DNA from 4 places in the Cohaesibacter gelatinilyticus genome. Region 1 is predicted to be linked to each of the others. Evidence: predicted binding sites of a transcription regulator. Region 1 holds the regulator's gene; each other region holds the start of a gene.
The links. Region 1 encodes PhoB, which activates phosphate uptake and scavenging genes when phosphate is short. Its sites were predicted from a motif close to TGTCATNNANCTGTCAT; they were not measured.
Positions count from the first base shown of each region.

Region 1 (5,510 bases):
CACCTTGACCTAATTTACGTAAGGTCTCAGTTGCATGCACAACCGAGCGTTCAGTTTGAAGCGTAAAGAATGTGGAACCAAGAATGGCGATCGCAGCAATGCCTGCCAGTGCATAGGCCAATATATCGGTGATCAGGAAATGTGAGAATATAGCACCCAAAATCAGAGCACAGGCCGTAAGCGCAAGATATCGGCTTTTAGAGAGTGAGGATAAATTGGTCATACGACAAGCCCTTGTTCTTTAGCAGATCGGTCAAATAGTCGAAGCCCTTCTCAAGGCCGTTCTTACGATTGTTTTCACTCGTTTCAAGGCGTATCAGATCCCGATAAAGTGGTTCGATTACCTCATTCAGTACCTTGCGATCCGGACATCGGCGAGCAGAGTGAAAGCCCACAACATCGCCATTCCCATCATAGGATGGTGTGACGTGAGCAAAAACCCAGTAGTGATCGCCATTGCTGGAGAGGTTTTTCACATATGCAAAGATCTCGCGTTTGGCTTGCAATGCCTCCCATAGGATTTTGAAAACGGTACGTGGCATTTCCGGATGACGCACACAGCTATGGGGTTCTCCCAGCAGATCCGCATTGTCGTATCCTGCAATGTCTCGAAAGATTTCGTTGCAATAGGTAATGCGGCCCCGAGTGTCTGTCTTGCTGACCAGGATTTCTCCTTCATCAAAAAAACGTTCCACTCCAGTTGGTGTCAGAGATGTGGACACAGATATTCTCCAATATTGGCCAAAACTGGTTTTGGGAACTGTCCCAAGCAAAGATTAACCAAGAGTTGAAAATATAAAAAAGACAAGAGCTTGAGTGAAATTGCCGCGGGAAATGATAAAATCTATTTCTATATAAAAATACGTAATGGAATGGCGGTAATATATAGCTGAAATAGGAAGAGGCTCGTTGGAAATCTCGATAATTGGGTAGGGCTTCGATATTTAGGTGTATTTAGAAACGACAGATATTAGTGTGAAGAAAATTGAACCTATTTGCCAAGCATCGCGTCAAATAAGAAATGCGAGAATCTCTGTAGATATTCTATGGCTCTCAATCAGATGAAAGAGGTTTCATCATGCAGTAGTACATTTGTCCGATTTATGTTTGAGTAATCGAGGGATATTCAGAAGTGACAAGGGTCAGGATAACTTGTTGGTCGAGCATTCAGAAGTAGATGACAAGCAAGCAATTGCAAGAGACATATCTATTAACCGCTTGGCGATAGTTTCATGCTAACGTCACCCGCAAAGATTGTTTGATATTAAACCAAAATTGGTATCCCGGTGGGCGTATAGTTGGGATAATGGGGAAAAGTGGGATGAACAAATCAATTGCCATGCTGGCTCCGCTAATGTTGGGAGCTTTTTCGATTGGTGCAGTTGCAAGTGAAACAGGCCTTGCCGCAGATACCTCTGCCAAGCCGGACTTGCGTCCAATCCAGATTATTGTTTCGCGTGCAGACCAAAGATTGCAGGTTTTCAAAGGAACGGAAGTGATCGCAGAATCACACGTTTCGACAGGCAAACGTGGACATACGACTCCGACAGGAGTTTTTTCTATCCTGGAAAAACGCCGTAGGCATTTCTCCAATCTTTACAATAATGCGCCGATGCCCTTCATGCAGCGCCTCACTTGGTCGGGCATTGCATTGCATGCTTCAAACAGCGTTCCGCGCTATCCAGCCTCCCATGGTTGTGTGCGGCTTCCTAATTCGTTCGCCAAGACCTTGTTCTCGCTCACGAACCGTGGTGCGCATGTCGTGATAGCCGAACGCGAGGTGGCCCCGAGCCCAATTCAACATAATGTATTGTTTCAACCCGGTATTGACCAAAGCGACATCAAGCCTTCTCTTGAGGAAGATAGCCAAGGATTGGAAATGCGTCTGTTGAGCCGCCATGCATTGCACGGTTGGAAGGCAAGACAGAAAAAAGCTCAAAAGCGCCACAAGACGCTCAAGCCGGTCCGCATCCTGATTACACGCCGCTCTACCACGACACTGGTTCGTGATATCCAGAATGAGCTAAATGAACAAGGCTATGACGCTGGTGCAGTTGATGGCATTGCCGGGCGCAATACCATTGCAGCTGTTCGTCGTTTTATCGGAGAAGATAGTCCGGCAGAAAAAGCACACTGGAACGGCAAATTTGACCGCCCATTGTTGCAAGCTCTGTATAGCAGGGCGGGCAAGGGATTGGTGCCCGAAGGCCACATCTATGTGCGCCAGAAATTTAAACCACTCTTCAATGCTCCCTTGCGCTTCAAGGATCCACAAAAGCCGCTGGGTGCGCATCTGTTTACGGTCAGTGAAACCAATGATGCACGTACCAACGCCAATTGGCTGGCATTGAGCCTCGGTGACAGCATTCATCCGAACATGCAAAAACGTGTGGGGATCGAGGCTATTGAACAAGATGATGGATTGGTTGCTGCAGAAGCCGTGCTGGACCGTCTGATCATCCCTCAAGAAGTGCGAGATCGCATTGCTCCGCTGCTGATTGCAGGATCCTCGCTGGCGATTTCAGACAAAGGGAAAAGTCAGGAAACCACCTATCAGGGTACCGACTTTATAGTACTGACAAAGCCCAAAGGACCCGACAAGAAGAAAAAGGGTTTGAGGGAAGTGGCCAAACGCAATTGAACCACTGCCATTCGAAAAAAAGGCCGCCAGATTGAACTCTGGCGGCCTTTTTGTTCTTAAGATGTGGAGTGAAACTCATTCGGCGGCAAACTGATCGTCAAAACTATAGCCAGATCCTCGCACGGTGCGAATGGGATCTTTGGCCTTGCCACGATTGATGGTCTTGCGCAGACGCCCCACATGGACATCAACCGTGCGTTCGTCCACATAGACATCATGTCCCCAAACGCCATCCAGCAGTTGTTCGCGAGAATAGACCCGGCCAGGATTTTGCATCAAAAATTCAAGCAACCGATATTCGGTTGGCCCGAGATTGATTTCGCGGTTGGCACGCTTGACACGGTGCGTTTCGCGGTTCAGTTCCAGGTCGCCTGCTTTAAGTGTGGTGGCGACAAGATCCGGGCTGGCGCGGCGCAACATGGCGCGAACCCGCGCCATCAATTCCGGCACTGAGAACGGTTTGACGACGTAATCATCTGCACCGGTTGAAAGGCCTCGAATACGTTCGGATTCCTCGCCGCGTGCCGTGAGCATGATAACGGGTAGCTTTTGTGTTCTTGGCTTGGTTCGTAACCGGCGACATAGTTCAATGCCGGAAAGGCCGGGCAACATCCAGTCCAGAAGCAGCAAATCAGGAAGTGTTTCATGGAGACGGCTTTCAGCCTCGTCTCCGCGAGAAACCACCTCCACATGATAGCCCTCAGATTCAAGATTATAACGCAGAAGAAGGCTAAGGGCTTCTTCATCTTCCACAATCATGACACTCGGAGTCATCAGTCCAAATCCAGGTGTTCGTCTTCTTTAAACTGGCGATCCTCAAGAGGAAGGCCGGTATTCAGATAGTAAATGGTTTCAGCAATATTGGTGACATGATCGCCAATACGTTCCAGATTCTTTGCACAGAACAGCAAATGCGTGCAGAAGGATATGTTGCGCGGATCTTCCATCATATAAGTCAGGAATTCACGGAAGAGAGAATTGTAAAGCGCATCCACTTCGCGGTCCTTATGCCAGACGGCAATGGCGGACATGTCGTCACGAGCTGTATAGGCATCCAGAATGGTACGGAGCTGAGCAAGGGTCAGTTCGGCCATATGTTCAATACCATGCACCAGCTGCTTGGGCTGGTTCTTGCCTTCCAGAGCCAATGTACGGCGGGCAATATTCTTACCCAAATCGGCAATCCGCTCCAGATCGACAGAGATGCGCAAGGCAGAGACAATCTCTCGCAAATCCTGTGCCATTGGCTGACGACGGGCGATGGTCAGGACGGCTTTTTCTTCAATCTCCTGATCCATGCTGTTGATGATGACATCTTTCTCGACAGCTTCCGCTGCCCCTGCCATGTCCATCAGAACAAGGGCCTTGATGCTGTCTTCGACCAACCGTTCGGCACGCCCACCCATTTCTGAGATCTTGCTGGCCAACTCCTTCAGGTCTTCATCGTAAGATGTGACAATATGATCAGACATGTTTTGCCTCTCCTTCACACAGGAGGTCGGTCAGTGCATCAGGGGATGATGGAATGACGACCAATCCTGAGGATGTTTGCTAGCCAAAGCGGCCGGTAATATAATCTTGGGTCCGCTGGTCCTTTGGGGTCGTGAAGATCTGTTCGGTCTGACCCTCTTCGACAATGTTACCCAAATGGAAAAATGCAGTACGTTGCGAGACACGAGCCGCCTGTTGCATCGAGTGAGTCACGATGACGATGGTGTAGTTCTCACGCAGTTCATCAATCAATTCTTCCACTTTTGCGGTTGCAATGGGATCAAGTGCCGAACAAGGTTCATCCATCAGGATGACTTCCGGGCTCACTGCAATGGCGCGTGCGATGCAAAGACGCTGCTGCTGGCCACCGGAAAGACCGGTGCCAGGTTCATCCAGACGATCTTTGATTTCGTCAAACAGGCCAGCTTTTTGCAGGGATGAGACGACCACCTCTTCCATATCGGTCTTGTCGCGGCATAGACCGTGAATGCGTGGGCCATAGGCGATATTTTCAAAAATGGACTTTGGAAAAGGGTTGGGTTTTTGGAACACCATTCCAACCCGCGCCCGCAATTCCACGACATCCACTTTGGAGTTATAGATATTGGTGTCGCCCAACTTGATTTCGCCACCTACTTTACAGATGTCGATGGTATCATTCATCCGATTCAGGCAGCGAAGAAAAGTGGATTTGCCACAACCTGAGGGACCAATAAGCGAGGTCACCTGGTTTTCTTCAATTGCCAGATCCACGCCAAACAGAGCCTGCTTGGCGCCGTAATGGACGGTTACCCCTTTGCCAGACATCTTGATGGCGCGGCGCGGGGTAGCTTCGGCTGTTTTGATCGGTGTCATATCTTGCATGATCAAGGCCTTTTTCTAAAACGTCAAATCTTTCCTGCCAACTGGATCTACCAGCGGCGCTCGAACCGGCGCCGCAACAGCACCGCAGAAATGTTCATGATGGCAAGAAATGCCAACAAGATAAGAATGGCGGCTGAGGTGCGCTCAACAAAAGCCCGCTCTGCTTCACCTGCCCACATATAAATCTGTACGGGCAGGGCCGTAGCAGGCTCAAGTGGGCTGACTGGAATGTCCTTCACGAAGGCAACCATGCCAATCATGAGAAGTGGAGCTGTCTCCCCAAGGGCCTGGGCCAGACCAATGATGGTGCCAGTCAGGATCCCGGGGGAGGCCAACGGCAAGACATGGTGGAAAATGGTCTGCGTCTTGGATGCGCCAACCCCCAGAGCTGCTTCGCGGATGGATGGAGGGACTGCTTTCAAAGCAGAGCGAGTTGCGATGATGATAGTTGGCAGCGTCATCAAAGTCAGAACCAGACCACCGACAATGGATGCGGATCGTGGCAGGCCGGCAA
Region 1 covers NZ_OBEL01000010.1:30,136-35,645, forward strand. Annotated here, with positions in the region: gene CRO57_RS23555 (methyl-accepting chemotaxis protein) at 1-223, opposite strand, end outside; gene CRO57_RS23560 (PAS domain-containing protein) at 198-722, opposite strand; gene CRO57_RS23565 (L,D-transpeptidase family protein) at 1,322-2,641, shown strand; gene phoB (phosphate regulon transcriptional regulator PhoB) at 2,717-3,415, opposite strand; gene phoU (phosphate signaling complex protein PhoU) at 3,415-4,113, opposite strand; gene pstB (phosphate ABC transporter ATP-binding protein PstB) at 4,193-4,996, opposite strand; gene pstA (phosphate ABC transporter permease PstA) at 5,044-5,510, opposite strand, start outside.

Region 2 (5,510 bases), on a different contig from region 1:
GTCTTTCAGCAGTCAGACGATGAAATTGTACTGGGGGCGGATGATTGGCATCTGGATTTTCGTGTCGGTATCAGAAAGTCGGAAAATAGGGTGCAGATGGCAAGCTGGGTGCATCCTCACAACTGGATTGGTCGGGCATATTTGACTCTTATCATGCCCTTTCATCATCTTATTGTTGGTCAAAGTGCCAAACGTATGGCCGTCGCAATGCAATCTCGCGAAAAGCGTTAGAAGAAGCCCGGGGCTTATTTTTTGAAAAATGTGTGCGGTTTTCAGAAAGGAATATGCTAGCAAACAATGGATTAGGAAATTGGAATGACCGGATATTCATTCAAAGCGCTTTAGAAAACGAAAAATGGCCCCATCATCCGACAGGGCCACTATGCGTCAGAATATCCAAGATCCGTCAGATAATCCAAACGCTCTGGTGTTCTGGTTTCTCCCACGGCGGAAGAACTACGAAAACAGGTTATTTCCAAGCCTTGTCCAGCTTCACGCGAATGGCGCGGGTCGGAGCTCCCATGATGCCAAAATCGTTGTCGTTGACCAGCAAAACGTCCTTCTCACCAAAGAGAGCAATGCCTTCGATCTTTTTCGGATAGGTTGCACCTTCTCCAATCAGAAGCTCTTCCTTCTTCAAAGGCTGAATCTCCGCTTTGGAAAGATCTGTCTGAGCCAGAGAAGGAGAGGTGGCAGTTTTGTCCCACTCGGTACCAATAATATTGGTCGCCCCGTCCTTCAGATCAATAGCATAGAATTTCGTGGTCTTGCTGATCCGTTCCAGCACCACAAACCGCTCATCAGACAGCAGGGTTAGCTCGGAGATTTTAACATCACTTTGCTTGCGCATCTTCTTGACATTATCAGCAGGGAAGCTATCCGCCAGATCCAGTTGGTAAACATATTCCGCTATGGCCTTTCCACTCTCTGCTTCCACCTTCAAAAGGCGCACATTGCGAGAGGTTTTGTAGGCTTTGCCATTCGGGTTGGCCAATGGGCTCTGCATGGAGAAATAGAGGTGCTTTTCATCTTCGCTGATCGCCAAGCTCTCGGCGCCACGATTGAGTTTGCGTTTGGCAAGAATGGAAGGCAGGGAGCCAATGATGTTATAGTTGGCATCTTTGAGATCAGCTTCCATACCTGCAGGCACAAAGCGCTTCAGGATCTTGCCATCGGCAGCGACGTGAATGAGGGAAGGGCCATATTCCTCGGATAGCCAGAAAGTGCCGTCTTTCAAGCGAGCCAGCCCTTCAACATCAAGACCCTCAGCGTCGAAAGGAAGCTCTCGTCCATCTTTGGAATAAGCACCTTCGGTGTTGGTGATCTTCAATGGCGCCGAGCGACCGGAAATTGGCTTGCCATCACGATCTTTCAAGGTCAATACTTCCAGTAACTCAACTTTGCCACCGTTGTCCTTGAAGGTAAGAATGGAGGGGGAAAAATCTGGAAGTGGGAAGATTTTTCCAGCTTTAACGCCTTTGCAGGCCTCTTCCAAAGTGCGTTTGATGACTTTCTCGGCGTCTCCACATTTGATGTTTGGCCCCCGATCTGTTGCGGTATAGAAAACGCCAGCCTCGTCACCCGCACGGCGATAGGCAGCAGAACCAATACCATAATCGGCCTGCATTACATGACCTGAAGGAAAAGTGATAGTGCCCAGATCCAGTGCTTTGGTGGTTGCCGAGAGGTCCAGTTCTTTGACTTCTTGCGCAATTGCGGTTGACCCGGCAAATACAAGAGCCATGCCAGCTGCGGAAAGGATGGTGTTGATCTTCATGTTTCATATCCTGCAATAGTGTGTTCGCTGGCAAAACGCCAACATGACTATTTGCAAGAAAATCTAATAGCGGGATATTGCAGCTCTATGACAGACTGGATACGCAGCTGCTATTGGTGTTCGAAACGCCGAAACCAACGATCTGCTTACAAGAATTTGAAATATCGGGTAAATTCAGGCTGAGGGGAAGTTAATGGTCGGAGCGATAGGATTCGAACCTACGACCCCTTCACCCCCAGCGAAGTGCGCTACCAGGCTGCGCTACGCTCCGACTGAGAGTTATATAGGGCTTATGCTGCAATCATGCAACAAAGTCGGTCACCATAACAGCCATTATCCTCAAGCTTTATGAAAGCAGGAAAGAGGGCTTAGAAGGTCAAAATTCGTGTGGGATGAATGTCAGGTTGTTGTGACAGATCCATGCTGTTGGATTGCGGCTTTGTAGTCTGCATGTACTGAGGTGTTTCTCGGCGCTCTTTACGGCGAGTGAGATATTCCGCGCCAATAAAACCCCAAATGAATCCGAACAGCATATAGACATGACGCCAATGGTCGATATCAATCACTTGCGCAATCAATACGTGACCAAGCCAAACCACAAAGGCGCACTGCAGCAGCAACTGCCATGGACGTGTACGAAACAATAAGGGAAATGCAACGATAAAGGTTGTGATGATCATCCCCAGATAGGCAATCAGACCAAGCCAGCCATAAGCGACCAGCGATTTCAGATAGATATTATGGGGATCCTGCCCGAATAGAGGACCAAATTCCAATGCACCAAAGCCCAGCGGCTTGGTCCAAGCGGCCGCAAATCCTGCTGCATGTGTTGCAAAGCGGGTGTTATCGTAATTCTGTTTCAGCGTGAAGCGCTGCAATAGCAACCCGCGTACTTCCTCAATACTCAGGGCTGCCAGAATGCCCAGAAAAACCAACCCAGCGCCGATCATCAAATATACCATGATGCGCCCGCGTATTCTGAGAGAGCGGGTTGTGACAAGAAACAAGAGAGAGGCGGCGAGGGTAGAGAACACGGTCAGGCCCCAGGCTGCTCGAGAAAAGCTGAGCAGAATGCCAATAGCCAAGATACCGAAGATGGGCAACAGAATTAGCGCTTTGGAGGGCGGGTTCTTCAAGATGCTGACCAATATGAAGATGAAGGGCAGCACCAAATAAGGGCCAAATACGTTCGGATCCTGAAAGGCTCCCATGGCACGTGAATTTCGCGTGAAGATTTCAAAGCCCGGCACTGCGCCGAAATAGCCGATGATCCCCAAAATAGCAGTCACCACTGCCGCTGCCACATAGGCTTTGTAGATATGTGTCGCATAATGGACCGGATTTTGACTGATAATGCCAGCGAAAAAAATAGATGTGAAGGCCAGGAATGCCGAAACTGCCATATAAAGCGGTTCATGATCTATTATACTGGACTGGGTGATGGAGAAGACCCCGCCCGCGATGAAAAGCAGCATCAGACCAACGAGTGGCAGGATATAGCGATTGATCTTGAAGTCCACAAATGCCCAAATCCCGATGAGGGCGACCATGGCAAACTCATAGGGCGATGGTTCGTTGATAACAAAACCGGAGCAGAAGACGGCAACTGCCAAGGTTGCCGACGCAATATGCTGTTTCCATGCGGACGCACTTGGCCAAGCCAGGCGACCGGTCGCCAAAGGGGCAAGTGCGCTGGCCATGGTTAGTATGCTCCGTCCTGATTGATGATCTTGAACGGAGTCGCAGCAAGAATGTAGAAATCCAGTGCCAAAGACCAGTTTTCGATATAATAGATATCGTGTTCAACACGCTGTTTCAGCTTGTTGTCGTCGTCAATCTCACCACGCCAACCATTGATCTGTGCCCAGCCAGTGATACCTGGCTTGACCTTATGGCGTGCCATATAGCCATCGGCGACTTCTTCAAACAGCTTGTTGTCAGTTTCCTGATGCGGTACGTGCGGGCGCGGACCCACCAGGGACAGGGTACCAACCAGCACATTGAAGAGTTGTGGCAGTTCATCAATGGATGTACGGCGAATGAAGCGGCCAACTTTGGTAACCCGACTGTCATTTTTGGTCACGGATTTCGCGGCCTTCTGGTCAGACTGGTTGGTATAGAGTGAGCGGAACTTGTAAACCATCACCTGCTCGTTATTGAAACCAACGCGCTTCTGACGGAAAATAATAGGGCCGGGACTATCCAGTTTCACCGCAATCGCAGTAGCAATCAGGATTGGTGAGAGAACGATGATCGCGCAGGCCGCTACCAGCACATCAAAGACACGCTTGAACATTGAGCCCCAATTGGCAATTGGCTTGGCGAAGATCGGAACGGTCGGTAATTTACCGACATAGCTGTAGGTGCGACGGCGAAACTGCATCTTGTTCATATGTGCACTGAGATGGATATCCAAGGGTAAAATCCAAAGCTTGTGCAGCATTTGCAAGACACGGTTTTCTGCTGTTACTGGAATAGTCACAATCAGCATATCGATTTTGCAAAGACGCGCAAATTCGACCAGATCATCCACATTGCCAAGTTTCGGATAGCCGGAAACAAGAGCGGGGGAACGTTCGTCGTCACGGTCATCAAAGATGCCGCAGATACGAATATCATTGGCTTCCTGACTTTCCAAAGTGGAGATAATATCGGCAGCAGGTTGGCCACCCCCCACAATCACCGCACGGCGCTCCAGGCGGCCTTCCTCTTTCCAGCGACGAATAACGACGGTCTGCAAGGCCCGAACAACGACAATGGCGCCGATACCACCGGCAAACCAGGCTCCCAACCAACCGCGGTAGGCTTCAAAACTGGTTCCTGTGAAGAAATTGACCAGAATTCCAAGTACGACGACAAGGGTCCAAGCCCCGACAATCTTGCCAATCTGTGGTGAGAAGCTGTGCATGCCACTCATGTTATATCCCTCGGCAGAGAGCATGAAGAGGGCAAATAGCAAGCCACCCAGCAAAGAATAACCCATTGGATATAGAAGATTGGGGAACAGCATCTCGCTGGCAAAATGCAGGGAAGCGATGCCAGCGATTGAGATGAGAGCAATATCTGTCATCTGCACAAAACCACGCACCACCATCGGCGCATATGTGGTGGATGCAAATTCAGAAGCTACCTCGCGAGCCATCTCTGTGATTTCATGATTCTTGCTCTGTGGCTCATCATCTGAGGAGGCAAGAACTGCACTCGAAGTATAGACTGCTCTTGGATCCAAAGCCTGCATTGTTCAACACCGTTTTCCGAATTTTATTATTAAGTCGTCCCGGAAACCAGACTATTGGTTGCAAGCTGAGAAAGATTTAATTGGATGGAAATTATGCAGCGTTTTGAACGTTTTCGGTTTTTGTCGTTAATGGCAGATTAATGTCAGGACGAATGCGAAAGCCGCGATAATATTCATCCAGAATCGTGCGGTTCATGGTGGTCAGAGAGAAACCACTTTTGATCTGTTCAACCAGTTGTGCGGCCTGCGCTTGAGCCAGTTCTCTGCTCTCCAGTTTGACAAGCATTGCTTCGCCAAGGCTTAAGGCATTGTTGGCTGGAACAAGCACATGCGCCTGGTCGCCAAAAATCTCTGGGATGCCCCCAACTTGTGTAGCGATTAGTGGTTTTTGCGCACCGATGGCCTCCAAAACGATATAAGGCATGGATTCCGCACGAGAGGGTACCACTACACAATGTGTCTTGGCAAAGGCTTGGATCGCAGGCATCGGTTTTG
Region 2 covers NZ_OBEL01000001.1:984,659-990,168, forward strand. Annotated here, with positions in the region: gene CRO57_RS04425 (DUF2867 domain-containing protein) at 1-231, shown strand, start outside; gene CRO57_RS04430 (esterase-like activity of phytase family protein) at 470-1,777, opposite strand; tRNA gene CRO57_RS04435 (tRNA-Pro) at 1,972-2,048, opposite strand; gene CRO57_RS04440 (O-antigen ligase family protein) at 2,146-3,477, opposite strand; gene CRO57_RS04445 (undecaprenyl-phosphate glucose phosphotransferase) at 3,480-5,015, opposite strand; gene CRO57_RS04450 (glycosyltransferase) at 5,107-5,510, opposite strand, start outside.
Region 2: the regulator PhoB is predicted to act here: its motif matches at 1,854-1,870, upstream of CRO57_RS04430 (esterase-like activity of phytase family protein).

Region 3 (5,510 bases), on a different contig from region 1:
CGAAAATCAATCATGATTTGCGCAACATCCTGGCGTCTGCGCAGCTTTTCTCTGATCGTCTGAGCATGTTGGAAGATCCGACCGTCCAGCGTGTCGTTCCAAAGATCATGGGGGCGTTGGATCGGGCAGTCGATTATTCGCGTGCCGTGATGTCATATGGAAAGGCGCAGGAAGAGCCACCGGAAAAGCGATTGCTCAATTTGCACAAAGTGGCTGATGAAGTCGCTGACTTTCTGGATCTGTCGGGTAAAAGCGAAATCGCCTTCTCGAATGCGGTTCCAGAAAATCTGGAAGTCTATGCGGATCCTGGTCAATTGTTCCGTATCATGCTGAATCTGTGCCGCAATTCCGTTCAGGTCATGAAAAACGAAGATGCAGATAGCGAAAGTGTTATTTCCCGACTGGAAATCTTTGCGGAGGAAACCGGCGACAAGACGGATATCGTGATTTCGGATACCGGACCCGGAGTGCCAGAGCAGGCGAAAGCATCGCTTTTCAAGGCGTTCCAGGGGTCGGTTCGCAAAGGTGGAACCGGTCTTGGTCTCGCAATTTCGGCAGAGCTGGTTCAGGCCCATGGCGGGAGTATCGCATTGCTGGAACGCTCTCCTGGTGCACATTTTCAAATCTGCCTGCCATCCCCTGATCAGGCGAGTTAAAATATCTTGATATAGAGACCATTACCATGACCAGAGAAGAATTTGATGCCTATTGCGCCAGCCTGACGGCAACGACCAATGTCATTCAATGGGGCAATGCATCCGTCTGGAAAGTCGGTGGCAAGATTTTCGCCATCTGCTCCAATTGGGGAGAGGATGTTGAGGATAAGGAAACAGGTAAGCTTGGCATCAAGATCAGCTTCAAGGTCTCGGATTTGGCGTTCGAAGTCCTGCCCGATCAGGAAGATATCATCCCGGCTCCCTATCTGGCGCGAGCCAAATGGGTACAGTTGGAGAGTATGGATGCCATGGACGATGAAGAGATCAAATCTCATATCGATGCGGCCCATGAAATCATTGGTCGTAAGCTGACCAAGAAGTTGCAAAAAGAGTTGGGCCTGTCTTGGGCCTAAAAGGTTTATAGTCAGAATAATTGCCTGACTATAAAAGCCCGACCAGAATTATTCCGACCGGGCTTTTCGTTTGTCTGAATTCCAGCTTATTTGCTGAGATCAATCCGATATTTGGCAAAGCCGTTTTCTGCCATGCCCATGGTTTCAAAGCCCATGCTGGTTGCCACATCCTTGGCAGATGGGCTGGATGTGAAGGAGACTTTTGCCTTGCCGCTCAATGGTGCAAAGCTCCAATTCTTATCGGCGGATGGGTTGATGGTCTTCTGATCGAAAATGTAATTGGCCAGAATGGTGCGGTTTTCATCCGGTGCTGAAATGATGATGTTGTCGCCTTTGAGCCCTGGGAAATTGCCGCCGCCACTGGCGCGATAATTATTGGTGGCAATGACGAATTCCTGTTTGGGATCAACTGGCTTGCCGTCAAACATCATGTCAACAATGCGGTGGCCGTCAGAAACCTTTTCACCTTTCTTGCTATAGCGAGCTGGCTTGGAGACATCAATCTTGTATGTGACACCATCAATCACATCAAAATTATAAGATGGAAAATCGGTGTTGATCAGAGCTTGCTCGCCATCCATTCCGGGCTTGATCTGGTTGAACTGCCCGGCGGACATTTCCAACCATTCACGCACTTCAGAGCCAGTCATTTTCACCACACGCAGGGTGTTTGGATAGATATAAAGATCAGCCACATTTTTAAGAGCTATCTCACCTGCTGGCACTACGGTGAAATAGTCCGGGCCACCGCGACCGCCAGCCTTGAACGGAGCTCCAGCTGAGAGCACTGGTAGTCCGTCATATTCCGAACCATTGACCAGCTTCTGAACATACCATTTCTGTGCATTCGTCACGATCTGAATGGATGGATCATCGGCCACCAGCGCAAAATAGCTATTGATCGGAGCTGTGGTCTTGCCAACGCCTTTGCGCATATAGGCGATGGTTTCCTCATGTTCGTGCTTGATGGCTTCATTGATGGCAGCATCGGCTTCCACCAGCGGAATGGTCTTGCGGCCATCGCGCTTGTAAATACCACGCACAGACCCGGTACCATCAGAAACTTTCCAATTTCCAGTCTCTCCAGAAAGCGTCAGATCAATCACACCCAGATGTGAGCCCCAAAAACCAGGCATGGTGGCAGGCACACCATTAAGGGTACCTTTCGCGACATCTGCACCCGGGAAGCCTTCATATTTCTTCGAAGGGAAGACTAGATGACCATGGCCAAACAGGATGGCATCAATGCCTTCAACCTTGGAAAGATAGGCGGAGGCGTTTTCTTCCATGCCTTTGCGCTCGGATGTGGAGACTGAGGAATGCGGAATGGCGACGATGATATCGGCACCTTTTTCCTTCATCTGCGGCACATATTTATTGGCACTGTCGATGATGTCTTCAACACGCAGTTTGCCTTCCAGATTGGCCTTGTCCCATTGCATGATCTGCGGAGGGGTGAAGCCGATCACGCCAACCTTGACCATATGTTTGGAGCCATCTTCGGCTATAACGTCCTTGTTGATGATGATGTAAGGATCGTAAAGCGGCTTGTCGTTGGAAGGGTCTTTATCACCATCCAGCACATAGACATTGGACAGCACATAAGGGAAATTTGCGCCCTTGATGGATTTTTTGAGGAAATCCAGACCGTAATTGAATTCATGATTGCCGATATTGGCAGCATCATAATTCAGCATATTCATGGCTTTGTAGACCGGATGAACCTCACCATCCTTCAGGCCTTTTTCCTTGGCGATGTAATCGCCCAACGGATTGCCCTGAATAAGATCACCATTGTCAAACAGCATGGAATTCTTGGCCTCAGACCGGGCAGTTTTTAAAAGGCTGGAGACCTTGGCAAGGCCAACTTTATCGGACTGTTTGTCGCGATAATAATCATAGTCGGCCAGATGCACATGAATGTCTGTGGTCTCAAGCAGGCGCAGTTTGACCTCGGCAGCTATGGCGGAGCCAGAAACCATCGAAGTTGCAGCCATCGTGCTGCTCATCAGACCAGCGCAAAAAAAGGATTTCAAAATATTCATCAATATCTCCCCGAAAAAATATCTTTGAATAGAGGTGGAATTAGAAGCAGGTGGATTCATTTGATCGAGAAATGCGAACAGAACGGCACGCATGATCAAATGATTGAGAACATTAGATCCCAGCCAAATGACGGGAGCAAGACATTTGAACCTTGGCAAAGCTGCATCTTTTGGGGTGTGTCGAAAAGTGTAGAAATATCAATCTTTGTGAAAATGGCTTTGCACAGGCATGAGCGTAAAAGCTTGTCCTGATGGCATTTCTATGGCTGTCTGTGCAGCGGAAATTTCCGGCTTTTTACGTATGTAAGGCCCTGATTCGCCAAACAACGCTCGCAATGCGGGCCAATAAGGATAAAAAGAGATGAGCCAGCGCCAACCAATCCGCATCATTGATCGCAAGACGGGAGATGAATTTGAAGAAGTGGTGTTGGGTGAAAAATGGATCCGCTGGGCCTATCAGGATGCCAGTTCATCCTTGATCGAAAAGATGCTGTTTCGCTCACCCTTGATCAGCAAGTTGATGGGGGCTTATTACGATTCTGCGCTTTCCAGGAGCAAGATCGATCCAACCATCAAGGAACTTGGCATTGATGAGAGCGAATTTGCCGATTCCAAGGACAGCTACAAGAGCTTCAATGAATTTTTCATCCGGCATCTGAAGCCGGAAGCGCGCCCATATCGTACCGATCCCAATCTGATTCTCAGTCCTGCCGATGGTCGGGTGCTGGTCTTCCCGGAATTGGATGGCAACGACTTTGCCCCGGTCAAGGGCTATCCGTTTTCAATAGAGAAGATGTTGCCTGGCATTCATGAGCGCTTTGTCGGTGGCGCATTGGCAATCGTGCGTCTCTGCCCGGCTGACTATCACCGTTATCACTTTCCCTGCGATGGCATGATCACGCAAAGTCGGGATATCGAAGGCGCGTTGCACTCGGTCAATCCGATTGCCTTGGGAGCAGGGCCTGATGTTTTTGGTGAGAATAAACGCACCTATACCCTGATCGAGACCGAGAAAGCTGGCACCCTTGCTTATGTTGAAGTAGGGGCTTTCGGGGTTGGCGCAATCGTCAACACCAAGACATCCGGCCCGGTCAAGGCGATGGATGAAAAAGGTTATTTCAAATTTGGTGGCTCCACCACGGTTCTCGTCTTTGAACCGGGCAAAATCCAGTTTTCTGGTGATCTCATCGTCAACAGTGCCGAGGGCAAGGAAACCCTGATCAAGGTCGGGGAGGAACTTGCCCGAATTGTCTGAACTCTTCATAAAGGGCAAGTCTCATGCAGCAAGATCATCTGGTCCTTGATCATATCGCCGTGGTCGCAACGTCGTTGGAGGCTGGTCTCAAACATGTTGAAGATCAGCTGGGCATCACCGTGCCTCCGGGCGGTCAGCATCCAAAAATGGGTACCCATAATCGACTGATGAGTTTGGGCGGCAATGAATATATGGAAGTCATAGCCATCGATCCTGATGCGCCTAAGCCTGACCACCCCAGATGGTTCGGGTTTGACTTTCCCTTGAAGGGTGATGCTTCCTTGGCAACCTGGATTGTCGGAACCAGTGATATCCAGCAAACCCTCAGTGATGCTCCGGCTCAGATGGGCAAAGCCATCGACATGGCACGTGGCGATCTGCATTGGCAATTCTCGACCTCTGATGATGGTCGCTTGCCGTTTGATGGCACTTGCCCAACCCTGATTGAATGGCCAGAGGGGCCGCATCCATCAGGCAACATGATCGATCTTGGCTGTCGCTTGCTCAAACTCACTATCTCTCACCCAAACATGGATGAGATCGAAGCCTTTCTGAAACCACGCTTTACGGATCAAAGGGTCGTTCTGAGGCACTCAGATGAGATTGGTTTGGAAGCGGAAATTCAAACCGCGGCAGGTGTTAAATTGCTCAGATAGATCATTGCCATTTTCGCTGATTGATAACTGCTTCAATCTCGTTGAAAATCTGGTCGACATCTGTTGCTGGCGGAGTGGTTTGTAGTAAGTGTTCTGCTGCTATTATGCTGATAATATTCGGAAATTTAACATTTCCGTTAAAGTTATAATGTGTGAGGATACTGCCATTTATGCACTGATATATAGCTGATCTATCGATGTTCCCAACGTCAACAAAAGTTAGGTTGGGATGGTTTTCGATCCTGCAGCCCGGCACATTTCCTGAAATATTGAAATGGATATTGGGGTAGGTTTTTTTTGAAAAAAGCCCATAAGGAAACAGCTTTATTCCCTTATCTCTAATCTTGAATGACTTCCATAGTAGAGTGGTGATAGAGCAATTGGTACGGGACAGCGGAATACTGTCACAGTCCCATATAATGTCTGGGTTTTTGTTCCAGCGTTGGAAATTCCGAGCTGCCTCCCTGTCTATTCTTTTGTTCTTT
Region 3 covers NZ_OBEL01000003.1:365,272-370,781, forward strand. Annotated here, with positions in the region: gene CRO57_RS15575 (ATP-binding protein) at 1-656, shown strand, start outside; gene CRO57_RS15580 (MmcQ/YjbR family DNA-binding protein) at 683-1,069, shown strand; gene CRO57_RS15585 (bifunctional 2',3'-cyclic-nucleotide 2'-phosphodiesterase/3'-nucleotidase) at 1,156-3,114, opposite strand; gene asd (archaetidylserine decarboxylase) at 3,476-4,369, shown strand; gene CRO57_RS15595 (VOC family protein) at 4,393-5,025, shown strand; gene CRO57_RS15600 (hypothetical protein) at 5,027-5,510, opposite strand, start outside.
Region 3: the regulator PhoB is predicted to act here: its motif matches at 3,242-3,258, upstream of CRO57_RS15585 (bifunctional 2',3'-cyclic-nucleotide 2'-phosphodiesterase/3'-nucleotidase).

Region 4 (5,510 bases), on a different contig from region 1:
CAAAGAGATGCGGAATTCCAGCGTTTCCTGTCCACCAAGAGCACTATCGGACACATAGCTTTTCATCAGCGTGCCGCCCGCCTTTTCTATCACTTTGATAGAAGCAGGATTGGTGGGATGCGTGGTGATGGTGACATATTGCAGCCCCACGGCCTTGGCTTCGGGCAGAAGAGCGACAAGAGCCGCTGTGGCTAGTCCTTCTCTCTGCCGCCAAGGGACGACGGAATAGCCTATGTGGCCGGAGCAGGTTGAGGGCAACTCTTCCGTTCCTTGCTTCCATCGCAGGCTGATATGGCCGCAAAAGTCATCGTCCCATATCCAGCGACGAATGCTTGGCAGGCGTGAAACCTGCGAACCATCTGGCAAGATGATAGGTCCCCCCTTTGCTGTAGGGTCATCGAGATTGGCCACGAAGGTTTCGGCGTCTTTTGAGATTTTATCGAGCTGTTCCTGCCCGGCTTCGACACGCAGGTTTTCTGGTGACCAGCCTCTTTGAAGCGCATCACTATAGGCTGAAATATGATCGATGCTTGGCTTTATCAGCTTCATGTCTTTGATCCCAAATCATGAGGAGATCTGAGCCTAGTAATCGAGGTTGCATAGGTCAACCTGAACGCGAAAAGACAAGCAGTGATAGCTCGGCTTTTGATTGGGTTTGTGAAAGGCTTGTTGCCAAACCTGTCAGGTGTAGCATGCTTCGTGGAGTTTTTCTTCGAACTTCAAAGAGCCCTTGGCCGAGAAAGTTTTGGCGATGGAGCCGTTCGGGCGATAAACCAGAAAACGTTTGGCTTTGCCAAAAGATTCCAGTTGCGGGTAGCTGAACATGACATGGCCCAGCCATGTGTCTTCACTTGCAACATAATAGGTTGGAATGCGCACCTTGCGGATCTTGCCATTGCCCAAGTCCATGCCAAGAACGAAATTGGCGCGTTTGTCCTGCCGCTTCATGGAGGCAGGCATGGGGAGCTCTTCAAAGGTGATGCGGATCCGTGAGCGATCATTGCCGCAATAAAGGGTAATTCTGGAAAAACCATTGCTCACCCAACCAAGGGCGTTGATGCCCCCTGCCGGATTGCGGGCGGTTTTTGTCGTCCAGCCTTGGGCGAATGTCTCGCCTGTGGTGGCGATCAGGAAAAGAAGAGCGGTCAGGAGAGGACCGCATTTGCGAAGCGAGTGGGTCATTCTTGCCTCCGGTACGAGCGCTCGGATGAAGGAGCCGAGCGGGAAGTCATTCTGTCTGGAGAAAAGCTTCAACTCATCGCAGATTGTTTGCAACCGCTACAGATGTACGTAATTGAAATTCCATATGAAATTCTGTCGGAAATCAATTGTCGTACCTGCGCCATCCGATAGCAGGCAGAGGATAGGGGCGCGCGTTGATCGTCAGTTCTTGTGTCGTGTCATAAACCTCTTGAAGCGAGTTCTTGTCCGAAAAGTGCTGCAACTTTTCGGACAAGAACTCGCTCTAATCTCTAAAAATGAATAGGTAAAAGCTATTGTTCGTTGAAAATCAACTCGACGCTGGCAAGCGGCCACCGGCCCAGACTGAAGTCGATTGGCTTGCCCTTGGTGTCGCTATTGATGGCGCTGGTGCGCATCAATGGTGTGCGATGGGTCAGTTGCAGGGCCTCGGCCTCATTGCTATGGGCAAAGCCCCCCGAGATCCGCGTCTCCACTCTCTTGAAATCCTTGATGCCATGGGCCTGATAAACATCAGCGACCGATTGGCGTGCCTCATATACTGCTTCGAAATCGGGAAAGAGATCTGCCGGGAATTCCTTGGTGGTGAAATAGACCGGCTCGTCATTCAGCGTGCGAATGCGGTCCAGGCAGATCACTTCTGTGTCCTGCTTCAGCCCAAGGGCTTCTATTGCTTTCATGCTGGCCGGGCGACGGGATAGCGAAAGGGTATGGGTTTTGATCTGCTCGGCATCGACATTGAGGCTTTCGATGAAGCGCATGTTTGAGCTGATCGCATAACGGGTCGGTTGCTGGCGGACAAAGATGCCGACACCTTTGCGGGCTTGCAGCTGCCCTTCCTGCTGCAATTTTGTGAGGGCGCGGCGCATGGTGACCCGGCTGACATCAAACAAGTCGGCCAGATCATTTTCGCTGGGCAGGCGAGACCCTGCGCTCAACGGACCATGGATGCAGGCATTGGAGAGGCGGTCATAGATTTGCAGCCAGATGGCCCTTTGGCTCTTGTTGCCATAGGGCTTGGCTGCGATGGCACGAATACGCTCCAGCTCATCTTGATCAACGCTGGCGATATTCAGTCTTTTACTCATGTTCCAATACCTTTTGCCCCGCAACGAACACGGCTTTGATGCGGCGGCTCGATTTATCGACAACAAGTATATCGGCCCGCTTGCCGACTTCCAAGGCACCCCGATCGTCCAGTCCGGCGGCTTTGGCGGCATTCAGCGAAATCAGCTTCCATGCTTCGGGCAAGCTCATGGCCTGTTCGTCCACCAGCTTGAAAGCGGCAAACATCATGGCAGGGTAATAATAGTCCGAAGCAAGGCAAGTGCAGCGTCCTTGCTTGATAGCACTGGTGGCATCAAGGGCATTATTCTGGCTACCACCACGCAAGACATTGGGAGAGCCAAGAATGATGGCCTCGCCATGGTCGCGGGCTTCATCGGCTGTGTCTTCCGTCATGGGAAATTCCGAGACGCTGATGCCCATCTGGCGATTTTGACGTCTGACCTCGATGGCATCTTCATCATGGGCAAACATTTTTGTTCCAAGCGCACGCCCCTCACTTGCCATGCGATCAATGGCGGCGGGCACTTCCTCACGGCGCTCCCAGACTTCATGCAGCATGGCAACGGCCTCTTCGCGGGTGAGGCCGCAGCGATCCGCCAGGCGCCCGATTTTGCTGGACTGGATTTTGTGACCCAGATTGGTGGTGGTGTGATCATTGAAGGAAAGGATATGGGCCGGGTCGGTTTTCAGCCAGCCAATCACCTCGTCGCAATAGTCAAAGGCAAAGGTCTCCCAGCGCATATTGACCTTGGTATCCACGGCCAGGTCTGACCCAAGGCTTGTGAGCGTGCTCATGAAGTCCCGCGCCGTCTGCATGCTGCGCAGGCCCGGCTCCCAACTGATGGCCAGCCCGTGATAGGCGGTGGTGATGCCGTTGGTCATCATCTGCCGGTCGGCTTCTTTCAGGGCTACATCCATAGGAAACATCAGGCCGGGGCGCGGCTGTACGATGCGCTCGAAGGCATCGCCATGAATGTCAATGATGCCGGGCAGGACCAAACAATCGCGCGCGTCATAGATGCGATCTTGCTTTAGTGCCGGTTCGGCTTGTGCTTCGATTGCCTCGATCATGTCGCCGCCGATGATCAGATCTGCGTGATGAACATTGTCGGTCGAGACGATCTCGCCGCCCTTTACTAGCCAGGAATTCATGATTTTTTCTCTCCGCTCGGCCTTGTCGCAAAACTGCGTCATAGCCGTCATGAACGTGTAACACGGGCGGACTATAGGTTCCTTGTATGACAATGCTGTATATACAGCAAACAATATCGAGCCTATTCACAAGACTTGTTAACTGGGAGAGTCCTATGTCTCGTTCACTGCTCGCTGCCGCTGCAACCCTGCTAATGGCAGGCACCGCCATGGCCGAACCTGTCAAATTCGCCGTCACCGACATTGAAGGTCTGGAAGCGTTGCAGCAGGAATTTGCAGCTTTTGAAGGCGCGTTGGAAAAAGCCACCGGTCTGGAAATCGAGCTTTATCCTGTTTCTTCCCGCACCGCGGCCGTCGAAGCCATCAATCAGGGCAAGGCTGATCTGGTTCTGACCGGTCCGGCTGAATATGTGGTCATCAAGGAACTGACCGATGCAGAGATCGTCGTTGCTTGGCAGCGTCCGAACTATTATGCGCAGATCGTGACCTTGACCGAAGGCTCCATCGATAGCGTTGCTGATCTCAAAGGCAAGACCGTTACCTTCGGTTCTGTTGGATCCACCTCTCAGCATCTTGGCCCTGCACAGACTTTGGCTGATTTCGGTCTGAATTATGGCAGCGACTATAATGCGCAGATCATTTCCCGAAATGTTGCTGTTGAAGCCTTGATTCGTGGTGACATTCAGGCTGTTGGCATGAATGACGGACATCTGAAGAAAATCCGCAAGGCTTTCCCTGGTGTGTCCTTCACCGTTGTGGCTCGTGGTCGTGATCTGCCAAACGACATTCTGATTGCTCGTAAAGATATGGACAAGGCTGCTCTGGAGAAGGTCAAAAAGGCCTTCGTTGAAAATGGCAAAGAGCTGATGGCCGCTGTTCTTAAGGGTGATGACAACCAAAAGTACGAAGGTGGTTTCTTCCTGTCTTCCGTTGAAGACGCAAAATATGACTATGTCCGCGCCATGTACAAGACCATCGGCGTCGACACCAAGTCTTTCGTCGGCAACTAATTGCCTCGCGTTAGATCTGTCATACCTTTGTAAAAGAACGGATCGAAAATTCCGGACAGGGGCGCACGTTCGCCCTTGTCCATCGATCACAACCAGACCTTATTCCCCATGCTGACAACTGTTTCCCACCTTGCCCCGGATGTGAAAGGCAGAGACGCCATCATTCAGACCAAAGGCCTCAGAAAAGCCTATGCTCGTGACAGGGTCATTCTCAATGGCATTGATCTGACCATTCGCTCTGGTGAGCGGGTGGCCCTGATTGGCTCGAACGGTTCGGGCAAATCCACCTTGCTGAAAAGTCTGATCGGTCTGCACCCGATCTCGGGTGGTTCGGTCGAAACTCTGGGTCAGTCCTTTGAACGTGCGCCATCGGGCAAACAAAGGCAGGCTTTGCGTCGGCAGATGGGATTTGTCTTCCAAAAGCACTGCCTGGTGCAGCGGCGCTCCGTCCTCTCCAATGTGGTGCATGGCATGCTTGGGGAAGCTGGCAGCTGGCGGGCCTTTTGCCATCATACAGCGCCAACGCCATGGCGGGATATGGCGCTGGAAACTCTGGACAATGTCAATCTGGCGTCCTTTGCCAGTTCTCGTGCCGATGCTCTGTCCGGTGGTCAGCAGCAACGGGTTGCCATTGCGCGGGCTCTGGTGCGTGGCCCCAAGATCCTGATTGCTGATGAACCGGCCGCCAGTCTTGATCCTGTTGCGGGGCGTGATGTGATGAGCCTGTTTGCCCGTCTCTGTCAGGATGCCGGTATCACCCTTCTCTTCACCTCTCACGATATGGTTCATGCAACAGAATTTGCCGACCGCATTGTTGCCTTGAAAGCTGGCAATCTGTTTTTTGACAAGCCATCCAGCAAGGTCACCCAGTCTGATCTGGCGGAGGTCTTCCATGCCTGATGCTGCGCACTCTCTTCCTTCGCGCCGTCCGCGCCTGACCCCGCTTGCTTTCATTCTTTATGTAACTCTTGGGGCCGTTCTGATTGCCTCCATCAATGATGTAGCGCCATCAGTCAGCCAGTTGGTTGATGGGGTTCCGGGCATGGTGTCCTTGCTGGATCGCATGACGCCGCCCAATCT
Region 4 covers NZ_OBEL01000002.1:301,655-307,164, reverse strand. Annotated here, with positions in the region: gene CRO57_RS11460 (GNAT family N-acetyltransferase) at 1-549, opposite strand, end outside; gene CRO57_RS11455 (hypothetical protein) at 682-1,182, opposite strand; gene phnF (phosphonate metabolism transcriptional regulator PhnF) at 1,494-2,288, opposite strand; gene CRO57_RS11445 (alpha-D-ribose 1-methylphosphonate 5-triphosphate diphosphatase) at 2,281-3,420, opposite strand; gene CRO57_RS11440 (PhnD/SsuA/transferrin family substrate-binding protein) at 3,576-4,430, shown strand; gene CRO57_RS11435 (phosphonate ABC transporter ATP-binding protein) at 4,539-5,330, shown strand; gene phnE (phosphonate ABC transporter, permease protein PhnE) at 5,323-5,510, shown strand, end outside.
Region 4: the regulator PhoB is predicted to act here: its motif matches at 3,466-3,482, upstream of CRO57_RS11445 (alpha-D-ribose 1-methylphosphonate 5-triphosphate diphosphatase).